Regions from separate parts of the Butyrivibrio fibrisolvens genome, predicted to be linked through region 2. Evidence: predicted binding sites of a transcription regulator. Region 2 holds the regulator's gene; the other holds the start of a gene.
What was found. The regulator HrcA, encoded in region 2, represses chaperone genes, less so after heat shock. The targets are predictions, from matches to a motif close to TGTTAGCACTCNNNNNNNNNGAGTGCTAACA.
Positions count from the first base shown of each region.

Region 1: the regulator HrcA is predicted to act here: its motif matches at 2,485-2,515, upstream of htpG (molecular chaperone HtpG).

Region 1 covers NZ_CP065800.1:1,718,679-1,723,974, forward strand. The annotation lists gene I7804_RS07030 (NAD(P)/FAD-dependent oxidoreductase) at 1-242, shown strand, start outside; gene I7804_RS07035 (peptidylprolyl isomerase) at 257-1,453, shown strand; gene I7804_RS07040 (acyltransferase family protein) at 1,344-2,375, shown strand; gene htpG (molecular chaperone HtpG) at 2,748-4,886, shown strand; gene I7804_RS07050 (DUF5717 family protein) at 4,995-5,296, shown strand, end outside.
Region 2 covers NZ_CP065800.1:363,947-369,242, reverse strand. The annotation lists gene I7804_RS01495 (DUF5711 family protein) at 1-1,145, shown strand, start outside; gene I7804_RS01490 (DUF6465 family protein) at 1,480-2,316, shown strand; gene hrcA (heat-inducible transcriptional repressor HrcA) at 2,500-3,546, shown strand; gene grpE (nucleotide exchange factor GrpE) at 3,586-4,224, shown strand; gene dnaK (molecular chaperone DnaK) at 4,354-5,296, shown strand, end outside.

The DNA of each region.
Region 1 (5,296 bases), 1.4 Mb from region 2:
ACCTCGATGAGATGATCCAGGCACTTGATAAGGTAACTCCCGGAATTGCATCCGAAGAGACTCTTATGTACGGCGTTGAAGTTAAGTTCTATTCCAACAAGGTAATCGTTGACAAGAATTTCGAGACCAGCATCAAGGGACTTCATGCAATTGGTGACGGAGCAGGTGTTACAAGAGGACTTCAGCAGGCCAGTGCCAACGGTATAAGCGTTGCTAGAAGTATCCTTGCAGCAAAAGAATAATGAGAATTTAACATATGAATTCGTGGCAGAATATTTTATCTAATACTAAAAGAATAAAAATATATGCGATAACTATACTGGCATGCCTTGTTCTTTCAGGGTGTGCCAACCCTTTTGAGGGTGGCAAAGACAGTATCAGTGTAGTTCTGACTACAGGCTTTTCCAAGGATGAGGTATTCCGTATAGAGGATATATCCTGCAGCCTTGCAGAAGTGGAAGTATACCTTGTGAATATGCAGAATTCCTACCAGAGTACTCTGGGGGATGGTATATGGGAGACTGACTCTTCACTTTCTGAGAACCTTAAGTCTTCATGCCTTGCCCGCCTTGCTCAGATCAAGACTATGGTACTTCTGGCTCAGCACAACGGGATCATGCTTGATGAGTCTGAGCAGAAAGCTGCGCTAAATGCTGCAAATGAATACTATGAATCTTTGTCAGAAGCTGATATCAAGGCAATGGACAATGTTACAAAAGATACTATACAAAATCTTTATGAAGAACAGGCCCTTGCAGGTAAGTTATATAAATATACGATAAGAGATATAAATCCTGAAGTAAGCGATGACGAGGCCAGAACGCTGACTGTCCAGCAGATCCTATTAAAAACTTATACAGTAGATGATAGCGGCAATCGCATCGCGATGTCTGACAGCGAGAAAAAAACTGTCTATGCAAAGATGGAAGAAATCGTCAAAGCACTTGATGAAGGTGCATCCTTCGAAAGCATGGTAGAAACCTATAATGAAGCTGATGAAGGAACCGTTTCTTTTGGTAAAGGCGAAGTTGATGAAAGTCTTGAGACGGCAGCTTTTAATCTGTCAACGGATCAGATTTCGGATATAATAGAAACAGAAGATGGTTATATGCTTATAAAGTGTGTTACTACCTTCGATAAGGAAGAGACAGAGCTTAATAAGATCCGAATAGCAGAAGAGCGAAGAAGCGAAGCCTTTGCTACAGAATATGATGAATTTGCCAAGGGACTTACCAAAGAGATCAACTCCTCCTTGTGGGATAGTATCACTTTATGCGATGATCCGGAAGTTACGACTAAGAACTTTTTGATATATACAATAAGTATTTTGAGGATTAGGCGACATGGACAAAAGAGAGAACTGGATAGACAGCATAAAAGTTCTGGCATGTACTCTTATCCTTGTGGGGCATCTCTTCCAGGGACTTCAGCGCACGGGGATACTTGTGCGTAATGGAAAGTTTGCCTTTTTTCTCTGGTTTATATATCTGTTTCATGTACAGCTGTTTTTCCTGTGCAGTGGTTATCTGCATGAGAAAAAAGACAAGGCAGGGAGCCTTAGAGACTGGCTGCACTACATAGGATATAAGCTTGTGGCGCTTGGTATCCCATACTTTTCTTTCTCACTTATTACCTGGCTTTTAAAAAGCCGATTTATAGATCTTGTTAATATAAGAACAGGGCATCTGATAGCTTTTTTGTTTACATCGCCTGCTTTGGCTCAGTATTGGTATCTGTACACCCTGTTCTTTTTATTTCTCTTTATCCCAAATATCAAGAACAATAAGATACTTATACCTCTTGCTGTCGGATTCTTTGGCTTGTACCTGATATCAGGAAGACTTGTATTTAGTTTTGCTTTATATTCTATGGCACAGTACGGCTTTTGGTTCGTCCTTGGTATGCTGATGTGTAATCTTGGCTTTGGAGATCTGAAAAAATCTGCAAGCCTTATTTTTGCATCACTGGTTCTTATTATCATCTTTACAGGCACGTCCTGTGCATTATATTCATATGGATACAGAGCGACATTCACAATCTTTACGATCATCCTTGGAACGCTTGCCTGCCTGGGACTTTCAATGCTTTTTAGATATATAGAGGCGTGCGGCTTTTATAGCAGATTTGTAACCCTGATCGCAAAGTATTCCTTCCCAATATATTTATTACATACGATATATGCAGCCAGCGTCAGGACACTGCTTATATTTACAGGTGTCAAGTCAGTATGGATACACCTGCTCCTTGGATTTACAGCAGGAACTGCAGGCTCTATACTTACCGCTTTCATATTTGAAAAGATGGTATACCCCGAGTTTATCTTCTATCCCTGGAAAGTCATAAAAAGAGTGATCAAATTCAGTGGAAATAACTAAATCATCTCACCTTGACGAAGCAATATCTCCAAAACGTTTGCAGTGTCAGACAGTTTATAAAAGTTTAAGAACTCCCCAAATCCCCATAAATACAGCAATCAATGCCTTTTGTTAGCACTCACGCTATCTGAGTGCTAATTTTTTATTGACTTTTAGTCATACGAGAATTAATATTACAAAGTAAACTAAATAAAAGTGCAAAGCATTCCGCATCTTAGCGGAACGCTGCTAAAAATAACTCAAACTTCGCATATACATAACTCTGACTTTCGGATTTGCTGGCGCTGTCAACACCAGCAAATCCGAAAGGATGACTATGTATCTTGTGAGAAGTTTGAGCCTATCAATTTTTTGTTTCAGGAGGCACCAGGAATGGCACAGAGAAAGGGTAATTTAAGTATTAATTCGGAGAACATGTTCCCGATCATCAAGAAATGGCTGTATTCAGACCATGATATCTTCTATCGTGAAGTAATCTCCAATGCTTGTGACGCTATCACAAAGGTCAGAAAGATGGATGCTATGGGAGATTATGAACTCCCTGAAGGCTTCAAACCCAGAGTAGATGTTGTTCTTAATGACAAGGATAAGACAGTTACAATTACCGATAACGGAATCGGTATGACAGCTGATGAAGTCGAAGAGTATATCAACCAGGTTGCATTCTCAGGAGCTACAGCATTCCTTGAGAAGTACAAGGACAAGGCTTCTGATGATCAGATCATCGGTCACTTCGGACTTGGTTTTTATTCTACATTTATGGTATCTGAGAGAGTAGATATTGATACTCTTTCCTATAAAGAAGGAAGCACAGCAGTTCACTGGACATGTGACGGTTCATCTGAATTCGAGATGACTGACAGTGATAAGACTAGTGTAGGAACTACTATCACACTTCACCTTTCTGAGGACTGCCTTGAGTTCTGTAATGAATATAAGGCAAGAGAAGTTATTCAGAAGTATTGTTCATTCATGCCTTACGAAATCTACCTTTCCAAGGCAGAAGAAGACAGAACAGAGATTGTTAAAGAATCAGAGAAGCTTGACAGTGATGTTGTAATAGAAGAGGTCAAGGAAGAGACTAAGCCTTCTGATGACAAGAAGGAAGAAAACAAGGAGCCTGAAGAGAAGAAGTTCAAGATCCGTCGTCGTCCACAGCTTCTTAATGATATACATCCTCTTTGGACCAAGACTCCTAATGACTGTACTAAGGATGAGTATCTTGAATTCTACAGAAAGACATTCAACGATTACAAGGAGCCTCTGTTCTGGATCCACCTGAATATGGATTATCCATTTAACTTAAAGGGTATCCTTTACTTTCCTAAGATTAACATGGAGTTCGAGTCCATTGAAGGCGTTATCAAGCTTTATAACAACCAGGTATTCATCGCTGATAATATCAAGGAAGTAATCCCGGATTATCTGATGCTTCTTAAGGGTGTTATCGATTGTCCTGATCTTCCTCTTAACGTATCAAGATCAGCACTTCAGAATGACGGATTTGTTAAGAAGATCTCTGATTATATCAGTAAGAAGGTTGCTGATAAGCTTTCAGGCCTTTGCAAGACTGATAAAGAGAACTACGACAAGTATTGGGATGATATAGCTCCTTTCATCAAATATGGCTATCTCAAGGATGAGAAGTTTGCAGAGAAGATCAATGATTATATCCTCTTAAAGGATCTTGATGGCAAGTATTCTACACTTCCTGAAGCACTTCAGATCAATAAGGAAGCAGAAGAAGAGGCTGCCAAAGAGGGCGCTGTAGATGAAAATGGTAACAAGGTTGATGTTGACGTAGTTGATGAAACTGCTGAAAACAAGGCAGATGATGCTTCCAAGGATAAGGAAGAAGAGAAAAAAGAGGAAAAAGAGGGAAAAGAGCCTCGCACCATCTATTACGTAACAGATGAACAGCAGCAGAGCCAGTACATCAATATGTTCAAGGCTCACAAGATGACTGCTTTCATTCTTAATTCCAACATTGATACACCTTTCATGCAGTCAATAGAGCAGAAGAATCAGAACATCAAGTTCCAGAGAATCGATGCTGATCTTACTGATACATTTACAGCTAAGACATCCAAGAAGGCAGAGAAGGAATTTGAAGAGGCTGCTACTAAGCTTCAGGACAAGATGCGTAAGGCTGTTGATAACAACACTCTTACAGTCAAGATCCAGAAGATCAAGGACAAGAAAGTATCAGCGATCCTTACAGTATCTGAAGAGAGTCGTCGTATGCAGGATATGATGAAGATGTACGCTCTTAACGGAATGGGTTCTATGCCTGATATGTCCAAGGAAGGTCAGACACTTGTTCTTAATGCTAATCATGCACTTGTTAAGTATGTAATGGAGCATGAAGATGATAAGAACAATAAGATGATCTGCGAACAGCTCTATGACCTTGCCAGAATCCAGAATGCTCCGCTTAGTGGTGATGACATGACAAAGTTCATAAACCGTTCCAACGACATTATGGTACTTCTTACTGAAGAGAAAAATTAATATTAAAAGTATAAAATGATTAAATCCCCGAAAATACGTAGAAATATGTATTTCGGGGATTTTTGTGGTATCATAATTATATTAAATGCTTAGGCGGGGGACGTTTTTTTGAAAGAATGTATTGACCGGATATTAAAAGGACAGTTTGAGTATGACAGAGGTGAGCTTTCGTTTTCTTTCCTGCATCTCGAACTTAACATACATGAGGGAGAAGAGATAGAAGGATCTTTTACTGTTACAGGCCCTAAAGAGAAGCTATCAGAAGGGACAGTTTCCTCTACAGAGATCAGAATGGAGGTTCTTACTGACAGCTTTTCAGGAGAAAAGAGCGAGATCTCTTATCGTTTCCATGGAGAAGGCCTTACTGGTTCTGATGTCATAAAAGGCTATTTTAGAATTATCTCTAACAG
Region 2 (5,296 bases):
CTTCTTATCAGGAGAAGATAAGAAATCATAGGCTTATAGTATTTTACAGAACTATTTTTTTGCTGATTGCGGCGGTTGCCATAATAGCATTTATATATGTGAACTGGCACAACAAGGTGTATTCGGAATCCAGGGTTCTTAGCTCTACATCTCTTACCGGCATGTCTGGTGTCACAGTACTTCCGCTTGGACAGAATATAATCAGATACAGTAAAGATGGTATCAATTGTATGTCTGCAGACGGAAGGGCGCTATGGAATATGACCTATGATATGCAGGCACCTGTGGTGAGAATATGCGGTGAGACCGTTGCAGTTGGTGATTATAATGGTAATACTATCTATGTTGCCAATTCGCAGGGAACTCTTGGAAGTTTTGGAACCAATCTTCCTATCAGGGATTTCTGCGTTTCATCACAGGGGGTAGTTGCGGTCATTCTTGACGATGATGATATAACAAGGATCAAGCTTTTTGATACATCGGGCAAGGAACTTGCAGCTATCAAGGCTACTATGGCCAACAGTGGATATCCTACCAGCATGTCCTTGTCTCCCAATGCTGAGCTTTTGGCAGTATGTTATCTGAAAGAGTCGGGAGGTTCTATTCTGACAGGCGTTACCTTCTTTAACTTTGGAGCTGTAGGTCAGAATGAGACAGATAACATGGTAAGCTCATTCAAGTATGAAGATACTATCATCCCATATGATGTGTTTCTTGATTCAAGTACTAATATGGCTGTATCTGATAAGAGTATAGTCTTCTACAAGGGTGAGGATGTTCCTAATGACCCTGTTGTCAATGAGATCGGTGAGACTGAGATCATGAGCGTTTATAACAACGAAGACTACGCAGGCATCATATGCGCCGGAACAGCAGAAGAGGGAGCTTATAAACTTACAGTCTACAATACTTCAGGTAAGGATATTCTGGAGAAGTATTTTGATCTTGATTATACTGATATGTTCTTCTCAGATGATCAGTTTGTTGTGTACAATGACAAGCACTGGCAGTTATATGGAATAGATGGAACTCTTCGATTTGAAGGGGAGTTTGATGAAAGTATAAAGGCAATCATCCCTGGACCTAGCAGGAACAGATTTACTATAGTGACAGCTGATTCGATAGATCAGATAGAACTGAGATAGAACTAATATAGAACCGAGATAGAACTAATACAGAACTGAGATAGAACTATATAGAACTAAGACTGATCTTTACATATATAGTAAGAGCATAAAAAAGAGTCATTTGGTATAATATATTATTTTGATAGCAAATATACAAAAAATATATTACCCCAAATGGCTCTTTGTTTGTATTTGGAGATATCAAATCATTGACATTGTAACGAAATTGCGATAAACTCGAAAACGTAAGTATTTTAGTTCAAACAGATTCACTGTATTTTTTTCCAAAACATCTTTTAATAATTGACCTTGCGACTTGTAAGGCATGCTTGTGCATGGGGAGGATTCCAATATGATAGAAAGCAAAGACACTCAGGTAAGACCTACAGCAACTATAAAATCCATTGTAAAGGCTGCAGTGATAGAGCAGAGTGAGAAGGCAGCAGCACTTGCCAAAGAGGAAAAGGCAAAGCAGGAAGAAGCTGGTATCAAAGTTATAAAGCTTGAAAAAGGTGCAGTAAAAAAGGCTAAAGAGGCTAAAGCTTCTGTATCAAAGAAAGCTGCAGAAGAAGATAAGAAGATAAAGGAAAAGGCTGCAAAGGTAGAAAAAGAAACCAAAAAGAAGGTAGCCAAGGCTAAGAAAGAAGCATCTGAAGTTAAGAAAGATGTAGTGAAAAATGCAACTTCAGCTAAAAAAGAAGAAAAGAAGATAGCTGAAGCTAAGGATGAAGTAAAAGAAAAAGCTACAGCTGTAAAAACGGAAGCGCCTAAAACTGAGGCTTCTAAAAAAGAAACTCCCAAAAAAGAAGCTTCTAAAAAGGTAGCATCTAAGAAGGCAGTTAATACAAAGAAAGAGGTTGTAAAGAAAATCTCTGATATAAAGCAAGAGACAGTAAAGAAAGCTAAAGAAGTCAAGAAGGAAGTGGCAAAGAAGGCAGAATCAGTAAAAGATACTGTGGTTAAAGACACTGCTGCAAAGGATACTGCTGCTAAAACTAAAGAACCTGAGGTCAAGCTTGTACTACAGTATCGCGATTATGATATAGAGCAGAGTGTTCTTTATAATAAAGCAAGAGCTGTTATTGGTGATAAGTTTGAATCTGTAAAGAACCTTAACCTTTATGTTAAGCCTGAAGAAGGTAAGGTATATTTTGTTGCAGATGAAGAGACTGGAAGTTTTGATCTGTAACAAGTCCTAAATTGCCCCATATCTTTTTTGTTTTTTTAAGAAGCGTAGATCCTATAAGGATTTGCGCTTCTTTATATTTTCTTTAGACTTTTTATTTATTAGTCGGTTGACAGTATAGTTTTAAAGTGATAATTTAACGTATGTAAGATGTTAGCACTCAAGTCGAGTGAGTGCTAACATCGGATGAGAAGAGGTAATCATTTGGAACTTACAGAGCGTAAGAAAACAATTCTAAATGCAATCGTTCGTAATTATCTGGAGACCGGAGAGCCGGTTGGAAGCAGGACGATTTCCAAGTATACGGATCTGAACCTTTCATCTGCGACTATCCGCAATGAGATGGCAGACCTTGAAGAGATGGGACTTATATTACAGCCACACACTTCTGCAGGACGTATACCATCCGATCAGGGCTATCGTATCTATGTAGATGATATGCTCGCCCAGAAGGAGAAGGAAGTCGACAGCATGCGTGAGATGCTTCTTGATAAGGAAGAGAAGCTTGAGAATCTTCTTAAGCATGTTGCAAGACAGCTTGCGGACAATACCAATTATGCGACCATGGTTTCAACACCTACCATGAGCAAGAACAAGCTCAAATTCCTTCAGATAAGCAGAGTGGATGCTGATCATCTTCTGGCTACCATAGTTCTTGAAGGCAATCTTATCAAGAACAAGATGATACCGGTTGAGGAAGAGCTTGATGATGCGACAATCCTTAAGCTCAACATGATCCTGAATACGAACCTGAGCGGTATATCAGTTGAGAATATCAACCTTGGCCTTATCGCAGCTCTCAAAGCGCAGGCTGGTATCCACTCCGAGATTGTAGGTCATGTGATAGACGCAGCTGCAGAGTCCATAAGAGCCGATGAGGAGCTTGAGATATATACAAGCGGTACCAACAATATCCTGAAATATCCCGAACTTTCAGATAATAAAAAGGCGAGTGAACTTATCAATACATTTGAAGAAAAGAGTGATCTTACAAGTCTTGTAGAAAGTTCTCTTAGTGCTACGGAACACGGGATTCAGGTTTATATAGGCAATGAAACACCGGTAGATACTATGAAGGATTGCAGCGTAGTTACAGCAACCTACGAACTTGCCGAAGGTATGAGAGGCACAGTCGGTATCATAGGCCCCAAGCGAATGGACTATGACAAGGTCATATCTACACTTAAGGAAATGATGCATCAGCTGGATGATCTTTATAAGAAGAACGACTAGCTATTTTCATATAATAAATAGTAATAAAGGAGAATCAACTTGAGTCAGGAAAAGGAAATCAAAAAAGAGCAGGAAGAAGTAGAAGAAGCTCTTAAAGAAAACGAAGCTCAATCAGGAGATGCGGTTGAGAACGAAAATACTGCAGAAGCATCAAAAGAAACAGCTGATGCAGATACTACAGATAAGGCTTCTGAAGAAGTCAAGGAAGAGGGCAAGAAATCTCTTTTTGGAAAAAAGAAAAATCCTCTTCAGGACAAGCTTGACGACATGACAGACAAGTACAAGCGTCAGCTTGCAGAGTTCGAGAACTTCCGTAACAGAACTGAGAAAGAGAAGTCTCAGATGTTCGATGCAGGAGCAGGCAATGTACTTACCAAGATACTTCCTGTTGTAGATAACTTCGAAAGAGGTCTTGCAGCAGTTCCGGAAGATAAGAAAGATGATTCTCTTGTACAGGGATTTGACATGATCTACAAGCAGCTTTTAAAGACTCTTGAAGACATGGATGTTAAGCCGATAGAAGCTCTTGGCAAAGAGTTTGATCCTAATCTCCACAACGCAGTAATGCAGGTAGAGAGCGATGAGTACGAAGAAGGAATTGTCGCACAGGAGCTCCAGAAGGGCTATACATATCACGATACAGTTATCCGTCACTCAATGGTGGCTGTTGCTAAATAGAGGAGATAGAGATTGTCTTCGATGTTTTTGCCAAGAAGGCATTTATGATCACAAAGCTTTACACATCTCCGATTTCCCAGTAGGGATAGATCAAAAATAAGATGAAATAGTTATGGAGGTAAATTAACTATGGGTAAAATCATTGGTATCGACCTTGGTACTACAAATAGCTGCGTAGCAGTCATGGAAGGTGGAAAGCCTACCGTTATAGCAAATGCAGAAGGTGCTAGAACAACTCCTTCAGTTGTAGCTTTTACTAAGAATGGTGAGAGACTTGTAGGTGAACCTGCTAAGCGTCAGGCTGTTACAAATGCAGATCACACAATTTCTTCAATCAAGAGAGATATGGGTACAGACAATGGCCGTAACATCGATGGCAAGAAGTACTCACCAGAGCAGATCTCTGCTATGATTCTTCAGAAGCTCAAGAAGGATGCTGAGGACTACCTTGGAGAGTCTGTATCACAGGCAGTTATCACAGTTCCTGCATACTTCAATGATGCTCAGCGTCAGGCTACTAAGAACGCTGGTAAGATCGCAGGTCTTGAAGTAGAGCGTATTATCAACGAGCCTACAGCTGCAGCTCTTGCTTATGGTCTTGACAATGAGAAAGAGCAGAAGATCATGGTATATGACCTCGGTGGTGGTACATTTGATGTATCTATTATCGAGATTGGTGATGGTGTCATCGAAGTTCTTTCTACAAACGGTGATACACACCTTGGTGGTGATGACTTCGATAACAGGATCATCGACTGGATGGTAGAAGAGTTCAAGGCTAAGGAAGGCGTAGACCTTTCAGGCGATAAGATGGCTATGCAGAGACTTAAGGAAGCTGCAGAGAAGGCTAAGAAGGAACTCTCTTCTTCTACAACAACTAACATCAACCTTCCTTTCATCACAGCAACAGCAGAAGGCCCTAAGCACTTCGATATGGATCTTACAAGAGCTAAGTTCGAAGAACTTATCCATGATCTTGTAGAGAGAACAGCTATTCCTGTTCAGAATGCTATGAGAGATGCAGGTCTTACAAATGCAGACCTTGGTAAAGTCCTCCTTGTTGGTGGTTCTA